Gimesia benthica: one gene and its partners. The protein of the gene in region 1 interacts with the protein of each later gene in a pairwise test. Links are inferred from orthologs where the notes say so. Each region holds a gene or a part of one and is shown in the gene's direction. Other genes may lie near its edges. The genes, in order: rplL, F1728_RS13615, obgE and F1728_RS32820.

Region 1 (2,790 bases):
TTGACGTCGCGATCGCAACTCCCGATATGATGGGTGTGGTTGGTCCACTCGGTCGTGTGCTTGGTCCACGCGGTCTGATGCCTTCGCCTCGTGCTGGTACGGTTACCCAGGATGTGGAAACTGCAGTCAAAGATTACAAGGCTGGTAAAGTCGAATTTCGTGTCGACGCTGGTGGAAACGTGCATTGCCGGGTTGGCAAAATGTCGTTTGAACCAACTCAGTTAATCGAAAATATCCAGGCGATGCTGAAGTATCTGGACAGCTTGCGTCCTTCTTCAGTCAAAGGTGCTTATGTGAGAAACGTCGCCGTTTCGGCAACCATGAGCCCGGGGATTTCTGTTGCCCTGTAGTGGGGAGCGTCGAATCCTGACAGATTTTATATAACATCACATATTGCTGTTTTCGGCGTTTAACAAGCTGGAAGAGATCCAATGAGTAAATTTGTAAAAGAAATGATCATCTCGGAGATTGAATCCCAGATCGGCGATGTCCGCGACTTCGTCGTGATAGATTCTGCAAAAGTGGATGCGATTACTGATAACAGTTTTCGTATCAAGCTGCAGGAAAAGGGGCTCACTGCTCTGACAGTCAAGAACTCACTCGCTCGACGGGCATTTGCCAATAAAGGCATTGAAGGGTTGGAAGAGGTTCTTAAGGGGCCTTCAACTCTGGTCTGGGGTGGTGAAGATATCGTTGAGCTCTCTAAAGAGATGAGCAAATGGGCCAAGGAAATCCAGGAGCTCGACATCAAGGGTGGTCTGACAGAGGGAACCTCGCTGTCCACTGATGATGTGACCAAGCTGAGCAAGAGCCCGGGTCGTGTGGAACTGATCGCAGACATTGTCGGTCGAATCCTCGGACCTGGTTCACAGCTTGCAGGTGCAATCAAAGGGCCCGGTGGAACCGTGGTCGGGCAGATCAAGTCGATCGCCGAAGGCGAAGAAGGATAGACGGCCGGTCTGTCTCTCCCTGAGGCGGATATTCATAAATTTGTAGCAACGACCGTAGTGACGTAGCGGCGTTGATTTGATTTACACTATTGAGAGATTTTTTTTACGCATTCGTGCGAAAGGAAAGAGAAGATGGCGACAGCCGAAGCAACAACTGAATTTGGTGAAGAAACCAAAGAACTGGGCGACAAAATTGCTGGTTTGACTCTGCTCCAGGCTAAAGAACTGGCTGATTACCTCGAAGAAGTTCATGGAATCAAAGCTGCAGCCGGTGGCGCCGTAATGATGGCTGGCCCTGCTGGTGGTGGAGACGGTGGCGGTGAAGCTGCTGAAGAAAAGACTGAATTCGACGTCATTCTGACCGGATTCGGTGACAACAAGATTCCTGTCATTAAAGTCGTTCGTGGCGCCACAGGCCTCGGTCTGAAGGAAGCCAAAGAACTGGTAGAAGGTGCTCCTAAACCACTGAAAGAAGGTGTCTCCAAGGAAGATGCTGAAGCTCTGGTTAAGGAAGTCGAAGAAGCAGGCGGTACTGCTGAAGTTAAGTAAATCGTCGCTGAGAAAAAAGCCATCTGGATTTAACCTGTGCTGAAGCTTGCTTTGGCACAGGTTAGTCTTGTGTTACTATGTACATTTATATGGTTTTTTTCTGCGTGCAATTGAAGTGTGGTGTTTAACAGTCTAGAATAAGTGCCTGCAGGTTGCGCTGCGATAGTATGTCGTTGCGCGAGCTAGCTTTTTTGTTTATTGTTATTCAGGACTACTTCACTTGGTTGCATGTCCTTGTTGCTGATAGATTTGTTTCCTTTAGTTATCTGCTTCGATCAGTCATCGTGTCAGTCCCATATGGTCTAAGCAATCGACTCATTGTACTCTCTTTTGAATAGCAAAGTAGTATTGAGCGATTTACCAGGCTTTAATTTCGTCGAGCGATTCGCTTTTCATGCAGCAGTCGGGGCTGTATTCTCTCGAGGTACGCGCTGCGGTTCCTCGCTATCCATGGCAAGTGCTCCTTTTCAGCCGCGTGAGCGGTCTGCGCGGAGTAATTCCACATCTGGCACCAGGTAAGTAGAAAAGATCATCTTAATGCCGATTCCAGCACAGCGAACGATTCCTACTCAAACTGTTAAGAATTTTGGTACCATTGAGCATAGTTTTGAATTGTCTGATCTGACACAGATTCAGACGGATTCCTATGCAAACTTCCTTCAGGCCGATAAGTCTCCCCGTGAGCGCAAGAGCCAGGGCCTGGAAGAAATCCTTCGTGAAGTCTTCCCGATTGAGAGTTATCAGGGACAGTACCAGTTGGAATACGTGAAGTATGAACTGGGAAAACCTCGTTACACTCCGACCGAGTGCCGTCAGCTGCGTCTGACCTACGGACGTCCTTTCCGCGTCTGGTTGCGTCTGGTGAAAGAGCAGCCGATCGAAGAAGAAGTTTACCTGGGTGATCTGCCTGTCATGATCGGTGGTGGTGAATTCATCATCAATGGTGCCGAGCGTGCGATCGTCAGCCAGCTGCACCGTTCTCCCGGTGTTGACTTCGTACTCAGCTCAGAGCCTGGTGAGAAGAAAGAATATTCCTGCCGCGTGATTCCAGAGCGTGGAAGCTGGATCGAGCTGGTGGTCGGTAAGAAAGACACACTGGGTGTGCGGATCGACCAGAGTGGTAAGTTCTCTGCGATGACTCTGCTGCGGGCGATGTCGAAAGATTACTCTTCTGACACCGACCTGGTGAAGCTGTTCTATGAAACCAAATCAGAAAAGATCAACAAAGATGCAGCCGAAAAGCTGGTCGGTAAGATCGTTGCTGAAGATGTGATTTATCCTGCCGGTCATG
Region 2 (3,354 bases), 700 kb from region 1 along the record:
CAATCCCTCCCTGGATTTTATTGTGGTTAATCCACCAATGAGACTGCGGCGAAGGCTCGTCGGACCTCCGTCAGTCAATTATAATGTTCAAATGTCTTGTGTCTGAACCGGTACTGGTTCCCCGTTGTGGCTGAGTCATGTCACAAAGACCGCAGCGAGCCCCGAAATAGATGAATTTTCACTTTTCAGAGTTCCGGTCAATTTTGTATGTTTCAATCGCCAGATTGCGACCCTCTCGAAAAGAAAGCCACTAGTCCAAATTTCGGCTGGCAGGAATCGTCGGAATGAGTCATTTTGTAACTACGATGACGATTCGTCCTATTTTCCCGAATTATTGTCTATTTAACGGGTTACGAGTGGCCTTATCTGTTCAATAATCGTCTTAACAGATACAATCCTCAATGTTTTCACAAACAGAAAATTCGACACATTTTTCTTAAACTACCAGCGGGAATGACCCGAATTCTGAATAATAAGCCCGCCTGAGATCGATATACTGATGGTCGTCTGCTGACCTTCAGTCAGGACGGGTAATCGAAGTTTTTGGAGAGACTCTTGGCGAAACGAAAATCAGCCAGTAACGGCGCAGAGAATGGCACCAACGGAAACGCCAGCGTTGAAACGGACCGTATTGAATATGTTCCCATCAGTGAGGTCACGCGACGTCGCTATCTGAACTACGCGATGTCAGTCATCACTTCCCGGGCGTTGCCTGATGTCCGGGACGGTCTGAAGCCGGTACAACGCCGCATTTTGTATGTCATGTACCACGACTTGCGTCTGGTGGCCAATGCGAAGCCCCGTAAGTGTGCCAAAATCTGTGGTGATACCACGGGTAACTACCATCCTCACGGTGACGCTTCCGTGTACGATGCCCTGGTCCGTCTGGCCCAGGACTTCAACCTGAGGAACCCTCTGGTCAATGGTCAGGGGAACTTCGGTTCGATTATGGGTCTGCCGGCCGCTGCTGCCCGTTATACGGAAGCCCGTCTGACCGGCATCGCAGAGCATCTGATGAATGAGCTGCGATACCAGACCGTCGAAATGCGTCCCAACTATGATGGTACCCGCAATGAGCCGGTCGTGCTGCCGGCCCGCTTCCCTAACCTGCTGGTTAACGGAGTACACGGGATTGCCGTCGGGATGGCGACGAACATTCCACCTCACAATCTGGGTGAAGTAGTCAAAGCCTGCACGCACCTGATCCATCATCCCGATGCGACCGTGGCCCAATTAATGAAATACATTAAAGGTCCCGACTTCCCGCTGGGAGGCCGGATCGTCACGGACAAACGCTCTCTCACCAATGTCTATAAGGATGGCCGCGGACCGATCAAAATCCGGGGCGAGTGGAAGATCGATACAGACAAAAAAGCCAGTTCGAAAAATGCCCAGCGGCTGATCGTTTATTCGGTACCTTATGCCGTCGAAACCGGATCTCTGCTGTCGGAAATCGGGGGTATTGTCGAATCGCGGAAGCTGCCCCAGCTGCTGGATGTCGCGGACGAAACGGACGACAAGAACGGTCTGAAGATCGTCCTGGAGATCAAGCCGGATGCCGACCCTGAAACGGTAATGGCCTTCCTGTACAAGCACACGCACCTGGAACAGAACTTCGCCGTCAACCTGACCTGCCTGGTTCCCGATGATTCAGACGTGCTGATCCCCCACCGTTGCGATCTGCGGGAGATGTTACAGTACTTCCTGGACTTCCGTTTCATTACGGTCCGCCGCCGCTTCGAATATCAGCTGGAACAGCTGGAACGCCGGATCCATATCCTGGAAGGTTTCGAAATCATCTTCAACGGGCTGGATAAAGCCCTGAAACTGATTCGTGCCAGTAACGGGAAACAGGATGCCGCTCAGAAGCTGATGGCCGAATTTCCGCTGGATGAAATCCAGACCATGGCCATTCTGGAACTGCAGCTGTACCGCATCTCGAAACTGGAAATCAATACGATTCGCGAGGAGCTGGAAGAGAAACGGGCCGAAGCGGACCGGATTCGCAAGATCCTGGCTTCCGACAAACGACTCTGGAAGGTCGTTGAAACCGAACTGAAGGAACTGGGCGAGGAATTCCCCGAGAAACGCCAGACGAAGCTGGGTTCTTCGGACGAAATTACCGAGTTCGATCCGCAGGCGTATATCGTCAAAGAAAACACGAACGTGGTGGTCACCCGCGAGGGATGGATCAAACGTGTCGGACGGCTGCAGACCAAAGGCGATACCCGAGAACTCGCCAAAACGCGTGTCCGCGAGGGAGACAGCGTGCTGGATGTCGCACCGGGAAGCACCCTGGATCATGTGGTGTTCTTCTCCAGCGATGGCGTCGCCTATACGCTGCCGATCGAGCAGGTTCCGGTCTCCTCGGGTTACGGTGAGCCGCTTTCGAAACATGCCCGCATGGGTGACGGGGCGAGCCTGGTCGCTGCGATTACGACAGACGCCCGGTTCACACCAGAAGATAAAGCGACGAAGAAAGAGCCGATTCCTACGCCGCACCTGCTGATCGTCACCGAAAAGGGGCAGATCATGCGGATTTCGTTCAGCCTGTTCCGCCAGGCATCGACGAAAGCGGGCCGTAAATTCTGTCGGCTCGGAAAAGACGACCGGGTGGTCTATGCCGGCCTGGTGGATGAGGCGGAAACGATGTTTATCGCAACCAAAGATGCCCGTGTGTTACACTGTGAGATCGAAGAAGCAGCCCTGCTCTCGAATCCCGGTAAAGGGGTTAAAGGGATCAAGCTGGAAAAAGGGGACTCCGTCATGGGTGCCCTGCAGCTCACACGACCCAGCGACTGTCTGCGGGTCATCAATACCAGTGGCAAGAAAATGACGTTCGGGCAGATGAAGTACGGCGTCACGTCTCGCGGTGGTAAAGGGGTCAAAACCAGCCAGCGGAGCGGATTCGCCGAGATCCTCTATCCGCCCATTGAAGTGGTGGACTGGGACGAGATCGAACAGGAATAAGCCTGCAGCGGGGCGATGTTCCCATCGCGAGCAGACAAACAATTCAGTTACAAGTTCATTGAGAAAAGACGACCAGTAAAATTATGGCAACGGCAGCAAAATCATCTGACGCTAAAAAATACTCCGCTGATGACATCGAAGTTCTGGAGGGGCTCGAAGCGGTCCGCAGACGGCCTTCGATGTATATCGGGGGTGTCGACATTCGCGGACTGCATCACCTGCTCTGGGAAATCGTGGACAACTCGGTCGACGAATACCTGGCCAATGAAGCGGACACGATTGTGGTCACGCTGCATAAAGATGGTGCGTCGTGCAGTGTCAAAGACAACGGTCGTGGTATTCCGGTCGACAAGCACTCCAAGACCAAGAAGTCGGCCCTGGAAC
Region 3 (3,279 bases), 780 kb from region 1 along the record:
TGCCCAGGCTGCCGCCGGGATGAAAGGTGGCAAACTGCAGCGGCGTGAAACCGCGGGCCTTACTGATCACCAGTGAAAGGGCATCGCCCATCGCCAGCATCGCGGTGGTGGTGGTGGAGGGCGCCAGCTGATGCGGGCCCGCCTCTTTGAGATCACCCAGGCAGAGTACCACCCGGGAAGCACGACCGAGGGTGCTGGTCTCGCGGGCGGTAATTCCAATGATGGGGAGATCCATTTTCTGAATGATCGGCAGGAGCCGACGGAGTTCTTCCGTCTCTCCACTGTTGGACAACGCCAGTACGGTGTCGTCCTGGTGCAGGCAACCGAGGTCGCCGTGAATCGCTTCCGCGGGATGCAGAAAATGGGAACGGGTTCCCGTCGACGAGAGGGTGGCGCAGATTTTCTGAGCGATCAGTCCCGCTTTGCCCATGCCGGTCAAGATGACGGCTCCCGGTCGGGAGAGGATCAGATCGACGGCGTCACAGAGTTCGGTACCCAGCGCGCTGCCCATCTGGCGCAATGCCGCGGCTTCGCTGAAAATAATTTCGCGCGCATCTCGTAATTGATCAAACTGGGAAAACTCAATGACCGACCTTGCAGGCAGGGAACTCATCACGCCATTCCTTTATCGCATCCTTGCGGGCATGTGTGGGGGAGCGGGAGTATAAGGCGCTGCGAAAAACGGGTCAATCCGTTTTTATTCGGGTAGTGGGGTTGTAAGTGACCAGCCTGCAGCGGTTTATGATGAAAAGATTCCGCGGGACTACAGTCGCTAATTTCAAAATCCCTGGCGAAGTGCTGCGATCAACGGGCTTTGTTGCAGATTGATATCAGAGGACCTCGTATTTTCCGCTTAAACATCTACAATATCTGGTTCGATGCCGCACACATCCCCCGGGATCTTCTCATCCAGTTCGGGTGTCCAGATAGAGGGCTCCCTGAGCTGAGACGGCATTGATTTTTACGCCGAACCGGGGAAGATAGAGGCGGCGGATCGCTTTGCGGGGCTGCCGCTGATGCGTTGTAACCCTTGATTTCATCACCTGTTAGCTGACTGATAGTAGTAGACGAAACCCATGTTTGTTGATCGCGTTGACATTTATTGTAAAGCCGGAGACGGCGGAGATGGTTGTGCCAGTTTCCGAAGAGAGGCCCACGTTCCGCGGGGCGGCCCGAATGGTGGCGATGGCGGCAAGGGGGGCGATGTCGTGGTGCTGGCGGATGAAAACGTCAACAGCCTGGCGAATATCATTGGTCACAAGCACTGGAACGCCGAACGCGGCGGTCATGGTCAGGGGAGTCTGAAAACCGGTCGTAACGGGGAAGACATTGTGATCATGGTTCCTCCCGGGACACTGGTGCTCGACACCAAACGCGGGCACCTGCTGCGTGATATGAAAGAGAGCGGCGACCGGGTGGTTGTCGCTAAAGGGGGCAAAGGAGGCCGTGGCAATCGTCATTTTGCTACTGCCACTCACCAGACGCCCCGTGAATTCGAGAAGGGGGGGCCGGGAGAACATCGCGATATTTCCCTCGAATTAAAGCTGATTGCAGACGTCGGGCTGGTCGGGAAACCGAATGCCGGGAAATCGACGCTGCTCAGCCGACTCTCCAAGGCCCATCCGGAAATCGCCGACTATCCGTTTACGACCAAATACCCGAACCTGGGTCTGGTCCGGGTCGGCTTCGATCATCAGTTCGTGATGGCTGATATTCCCGGGCTGATTGAAGGTGCCCACGCGGGGATCGGGCTGGGACACGAATTCCTGCGGCACGTCGAGCGGACACGGGTGCTGGTGCATCTGGTCGAGCCAGCTCCCATGGATCAGACCGACCCGATCGAGAATTACCGTCAGATTCGGGAAGAAATGCGGCTCTATGATGCTACGCTGATGGATCGTCCGGAAATCGTGGTTGTCACCAAATGTGAACTTCCCGATGCGGAAGCGGTCACCGAGCTGCTGTCTGAAGAACTGGGACAGCCGGTGTTGCAGATCTCCTCTGCCACCGGAGAGAGCCTGGATCAACTGGTCAGAAAGATCGTCAATACACTTCAGGACCTGGAAGACGAGGTTTAGCAGACGTGACTGCCGAACAGCCCCCGTCCGAAACGCCCGAGCCCGAAACCGAAACATCGAAACCGGAAACCGGGGCTCCCCAGCCGAATGAGGATCTGCCCACGCCGGGCGAAGTTCGCGTCCGGTTCGGCCTGTATGGGGCGGGAGTGATGATGGTCCTCTGCTTTATGTTCCAGGCATTTTTTCATGTGACGGGCAGTGAAACGCAGCGTATTACTGAGTTGGGGCTGATCATGCTGGCCGGTTTTATCGCGGGCTGGGTCTTCGCCCGGCTTCGCTTTTAAACCGCATTTTTGCCCCTGCTGAGGCGATTGTAATTTTTGCATTTCCCGCAGCGCGTCAGACGGATTTGCAATATCTACAAGCATTTCTGGTGAACATCGTCGGCACGTGCCAGCGTGTTTCGAATTTTCTGGGAAATGCGTAAGCTGTATTCTGACAGCATTTTAGCGAGTACGAACTCGGACACATTCTGTTGGGTTTCTAAACTCAGCTTGCCATTGGTCTTTTCTTTGCAATAAGATCCTCTGCCTGTCACGAACCGCATCGGTCTGAATGGAATTCACCGATATCAGTTACAGGACCCCCGATCAAATCTCAATCCCCAATTCGAGTGATCGACCCAAAACTATCCCGTAACCAACAACCGAGAGTTTGTCAGTCGTCATCCCGCCGACGACTGCAACCAAAAGGAACTAGAGGGCATGGAAGCTCAACTCTATCGCTGTTGCGTACTATTGCTGGCTGCTTTTTTCTCGCTGGGTGCCTCATACAAAACCCCCAATTTTGTGACCCACGCACCGACTCCCGAAATTGCCAAACAGGTGGGTGAGGCCGCCGAGGTGTATCGCAAAGAACTCGCGATTGCCTGGCTGGGACACGAACTCCCCAAATGGTATGCCCCCTGTCCTATTAAAGTCAAAGTTGGTAACTATGGTGCCGGCGGTGCGACCACCTTCTCGTTCGATCGTGGTCACGTGTTTGGCTGGGATATGCAGATCCAGGGCACGCTGGAACGCATCCTCGATTCCGTGCTGCCTCACGAAGTCAATCACACCATCTTCGCCTGTCACTTCCGTCGTCCGCTTCCCCGCTGGGCCGATGAAGGGGCTGCGACGATTGTGGAACACGAATCTGAAAAACGTCGTCAGCGACTGCTGAACCGCCAGGTGATGGGCACCAACAAACGCATCCCGCTGCG
Region 4 (3,284 bases), 3.7 Mb from region 1 along the record:
TCTGCCAGAGACAGAAACAAATCTCCCCCAGCGGAGTCGGCGGCGGTATATCATCAGCTATCTGATTCAACTGGCTATTTTCCTGACGATATACATCCTTTCCATCGGTCCATTGTTCTGGCAATGGTTTGCTTCGTACCACTCAATGAGCTCCCCATTCTTCGCCGCATTCTATATGCCACTCTTACTGGCCTGTGACCTCTGTCCGCCCCTCGCAGATGGCGTAAACTGGTACATCAATCTCTGGATCTAAGCCACCTGACGATTCAGGTCAGTCAAGCTTGCAGCAGCTTTCAGGATCTGGTCGCCTGAAAAGAGACGCCCTGAATTCCCAGGCTTTTAACATCAAAGCTCGTCCATATCAAAAACCCAAACCTCAGTAGCGTAAGGTAGATTGACAAACCCAATATTCCAAATACACTCATTAACTGGAGCACTGTCGTGGAATTCTCCCCAGTGTCCTGCCTTAGATATCTCTCACTGCGCAAGCCAATAACTGCCTGGACGGCAGCCATCATATGGGAGCACGGAAACTCATGAGCGACACACGTCCTTTTGCTCACCTGCATTGTCACACTCATTTCAGCATGCTGGATGGCGCCAGCCGCATTCCGGAAATGGTCAGCAAGATCAAAGAAGCAGGCATGAACTCGCTGGCAATCACCGACCACGGCAACCTGTACGGAGCGATGGACTTTTATAGCCATTGCCGGAGTCAGGAAGTCAATCCGATCCTGGGTCTGGAAGCGTATATTGCCCCCCGCAGCCGTTTCGAAAAGGGGGCTTCGCGGATGAAAGAGGCCAGTTTTCACCTGACCTTGCTGGCCCAGAATCGTCAGGGGTTCGAAAACCTGATCAAACTCTCATCCATGTCTTACCTTGAAGGCTTTTATTATAAGCCGCGAATCGACAAGGAGATCCTGGAAGCCCACAGCGACGGACTGATCCTGCTGACAGGCTGTGCCGCAGGCGAACTGTCGCACCATATTCTGGGAGAAGACTGGGAAGAGGCTGAAAAGCTATGCGCCTGGTATGAAAAAGTATTCGGCGATCGCGTGTATATGGAGATCCAGAATGCCGGTCTGGAGATTCAGCGGCAGTGTATGGAAGGCACAGTCGAACTGGCCAACAAAATGGGCCTGCCACTGGTTGCCACCAACGATGCGCATTATGTCGAACAGGAAGATGCTGTTGCCCAGGACGTACTGCTCTGCGTAAGTACGCGTGCGGTCGTAAGTGATGAAAAACGGATGAAAATGACAGGAGACCAGTTCTTCGTCCGTACTCAGGAAGAAATGTATAACGCGTTCCCCGGCTTTGAGGATGCGGTTGCCCGCACACAGGAGGTTGCCGAGCGGGTCGACATTCAGATGTCGGACAAAAAATTCTACCCGGTATTCCAGCCACCGGATGGCATGACAGACACTCAGTATCTGCGCAAACTCTGTGAAGAACGCCTGCCCCTCAAGTACGGTGATGAATTGAGCCAGGCGCACTGGGATCGTCTTAACAAGGAACTGGGCGTCATCGAGCAGATGGGTTACTCCAGTTACTTCCTGATCGTGTGGGACTTTGTCGTCTTTGCTGAAAGTGAGAAGATCCCCTGTACGGCCCGTGGTTCGGCTTGTGGAGCCATTGTAGCTTTCCTTCTGGGAATGTCGCAGGTCTGCCCCCTGAAGTACGATCTCCTGTTCGAACGATTTCTCGACCCCAGCCGTACCGAACCGCCCGATATCGATATCGACTTCTGTCGTGACCGCCGTCAGTTGGTGATCGACTACACCAAAAAGAAATACGGCGAACGCAGCGTGGCCCAGATCGGAACGTTCGGTACACTCAAGGCCAAAGCCGCCATCCGTGATGTCGGCCGTGCGCTGGGCGTCCCCCTCGCGCGCGTCAACGAAATTGCCAAGATGGTTCCCGATTCACTGGGGATCAAGATCAAAGATGCCATCAAGGAAAGTCCCGATCTGCAAGCCGCCTACGACCAGGATATGGAAGTAAAACAGCTGCTTGATCTCGCTATGCAGTTGGAAGGTCTCTGCCGCAGTGCAGGGACCCACGCTGCGGGAGTGGTGGTCGCCGACTTGCCACTTTCTGAAGTCGTCCCCCTGCAGACAATCACCGGCAAAACGGACATTATCACCCAGTGGGATGGTCCTACCGTGGAATCGGTGGGGCTGCTCAAGATGGACTTCCTCGGTCTGCGAAACCTCACTATTCTGGACAAAGCCGTTCAGAACGTTAAGAAGCATTGTGGGATTGAAATCAATCCGCACCAGCTTCCTCTGGACGATGAAGAAACGTTTGCCCTGCTGCAACGCGGAGAAACAAAGGGCATTTTCCAGTTGGAAAGTGGAGGAATGCGTGACCTGCTGACCAAGATGAAGCCGGACAAGTTCCAGGACATCATCGCTACGTCGGCCCTGTATCGCCCGGGTCCTCTGGAAGGGGGGATGGTGATGCAGTACGTCGATGTGAAACACAACCGGATTCCGATCCCTAAAGTTCATCCGATCGTGGATGAAATTCTGGAAGAAACCTATGGCGTGATGGTTTACCAGGAACAGGTGATGCGGATTCTGAACCGCGTCGGAGGGATTGAGCTTTCTGCCGCGTATCGTTGTATTAAAGCGATCAGCAAGAAGAAGCTCAAAATCATCGCAGAGTTCAAAGACCAGTACATCGCAGGTGCCAAAGAACGGGACATGGATGAAAAACTGGCAATCGAACTCTTCGACATGATCGAAAAATTTGCCGGTTACGGTTTCAATAAATCGCACTCCACAGCTTATGGGGGGTAGCCTATGCAACTGCGTACCTTAAAGCGCATTATCCCAAAGAATTCATGGCCGCCTTGCTTTCCTGTGGGATGGAGAGCCATGAGCGAATCAACGAGCATGTCGATGACTGCCGCAGAATGAAAATTGAAGTTCTGCCACCGGACATCAACCGGTCCGATGTGGAATTCAGTGTCGATGGCGAAAAGATTCGTTTCGGCATGGGCGCCATCAAGGGGGTCGGGGAGCAGGCCCTCGAAGAAGTAGTGAAAGAACGGGAAGAAAACGGTCAATACAGCAGCCTGTATAACCTGTGCGAACGTGTCGACCCCAAATCGTTAAACCGCAGCACCTTGGAAACACTAATCAAAGCTGGTGCCTTGAACAGCCTGGGCGGCAATCAGGCACAATTAATGCTGACTGTAGAAAGAGCAGTGCAGTCGGCTCTCAAGATTCACAAGGACCGCGCACGCGGGCAGAAAAGCCTGTTCGGCGATGAGCCTG

Evidence for each region.
Region 2: the proteins of rplL (region 1) and F1728_RS13615 interact in binary tests that used the Escherichia coli proteins (3 or more experiments, as listed by UniProt). The link is inferred for Gimesia benthica from one-to-one orthologs.
Region 3: the proteins of rplL (region 1) and obgE interact in binary tests that used the Escherichia coli proteins (3 or more experiments, as listed by UniProt). The link is inferred for Gimesia benthica from one-to-one orthologs.
Region 4: the proteins of rplL (region 1) and F1728_RS32820 interact in binary tests that used the Escherichia coli proteins (3 or more experiments, as listed by UniProt). The link is inferred for Gimesia benthica from one-to-one orthologs.

Annotation. Positions count from the first base shown.
Region 1 is NZ_CP043930.1:4,300,357-4,303,146, forward strand. It holds rplL (50S ribosomal protein L7/L12), read left to right. Parts: upstream 1-1,082; coding sequence 1,083-1,499; downstream 1,500-2,790. Other genes in the region: rplA (50S ribosomal protein L1), read left to right, coding at 1-350; rplJ (50S ribosomal protein L10), read left to right, coding at 432-950; rpoB (DNA-directed RNA polymerase subunit beta), read left to right, coding at 2,037-2,790. UniProt on the Escherichia coli protein: The binding site for several of the GTPase factors involved in protein synthesis (IF-2, EF-Tu, EF-G and RF3). Is thus essential for accurate translation.
Region 2 is NZ_CP043930.1:3,598,403-3,601,756, forward strand. The notes cover bases 248-3,262. They hold F1728_RS13615 (DNA gyrase/topoisomerase IV subunit A), read left to right. Parts: upstream 248-555; coding sequence 556-2,970; downstream 2,971-3,262. Other genes in these bases: F1728_RS13620 (DNA gyrase/topoisomerase IV subunit B), read left to right, coding at 3,054-3,262. Also shown: more of F1728_RS13620, read left to right, coding at 3,263-3,354. UniProt on the Escherichia coli protein: Topoisomerase IV is essential for chromosome segregation; it is the principal protein responsible for decatenating newly replicated chromosomes. It relaxes supercoiled DNA.
Region 3 is NZ_CP043930.1:3,518,052-3,521,330, reverse strand. Bases 138-3,077 are described here. They hold obgE (GTPase ObgE), read left to right. Parts: upstream 138-1,076; coding sequence 1,077-2,078; downstream 2,079-3,077. Other genes in these bases: F1728_RS13290 (hypothetical protein), read left to right, coding at 2,783-3,077; F1728_RS13295 (hypothetical protein), read left to right, coding at 2,084-2,362; F1728_RS32195 (hypothetical protein), read right to left, coding at 906-1,040; F1728_RS13305 (KpsF/GutQ family sugar-phosphate isomerase), read right to left, coding at 138-613. Outside these bases: more of F1728_RS13305, read right to left, coding at 1-137; more of F1728_RS13290, read left to right, coding at 3,078-3,279. UniProt on the Escherichia coli protein: An essential GTPase which binds GTP, GDP and possibly (p)ppGpp with moderate affinity, with high nucleotide exchange rates and a fairly low GTP hydrolysis rate.
Region 4 is NZ_CP043930.1:565,593-568,876, forward strand. The notes cover bases 226-3,170. They hold F1728_RS32820 (DNA polymerase III subunit alpha), read left to right. Parts: upstream 226-536; coding sequence 537-2,804; downstream 2,805-3,170. Other genes in these bases: F1728_RS02365 (hypothetical protein), read left to right, coding at 226-253; F1728_RS32825 (helix-hairpin-helix domain-containing protein), read left to right, coding at 2,849-3,170. Also shown: more of F1728_RS02365, read left to right, coding at 1-225; more of F1728_RS32825, read left to right, coding at 3,171-3,284. UniProt on the Escherichia coli protein: DNA polymerase III is a complex, multichain enzyme responsible for most of the replicative synthesis in bacteria. This DNA polymerase also exhibits 3' to 5' exonuclease activity. The alpha chain is the DNA polymerase catalytic subunit.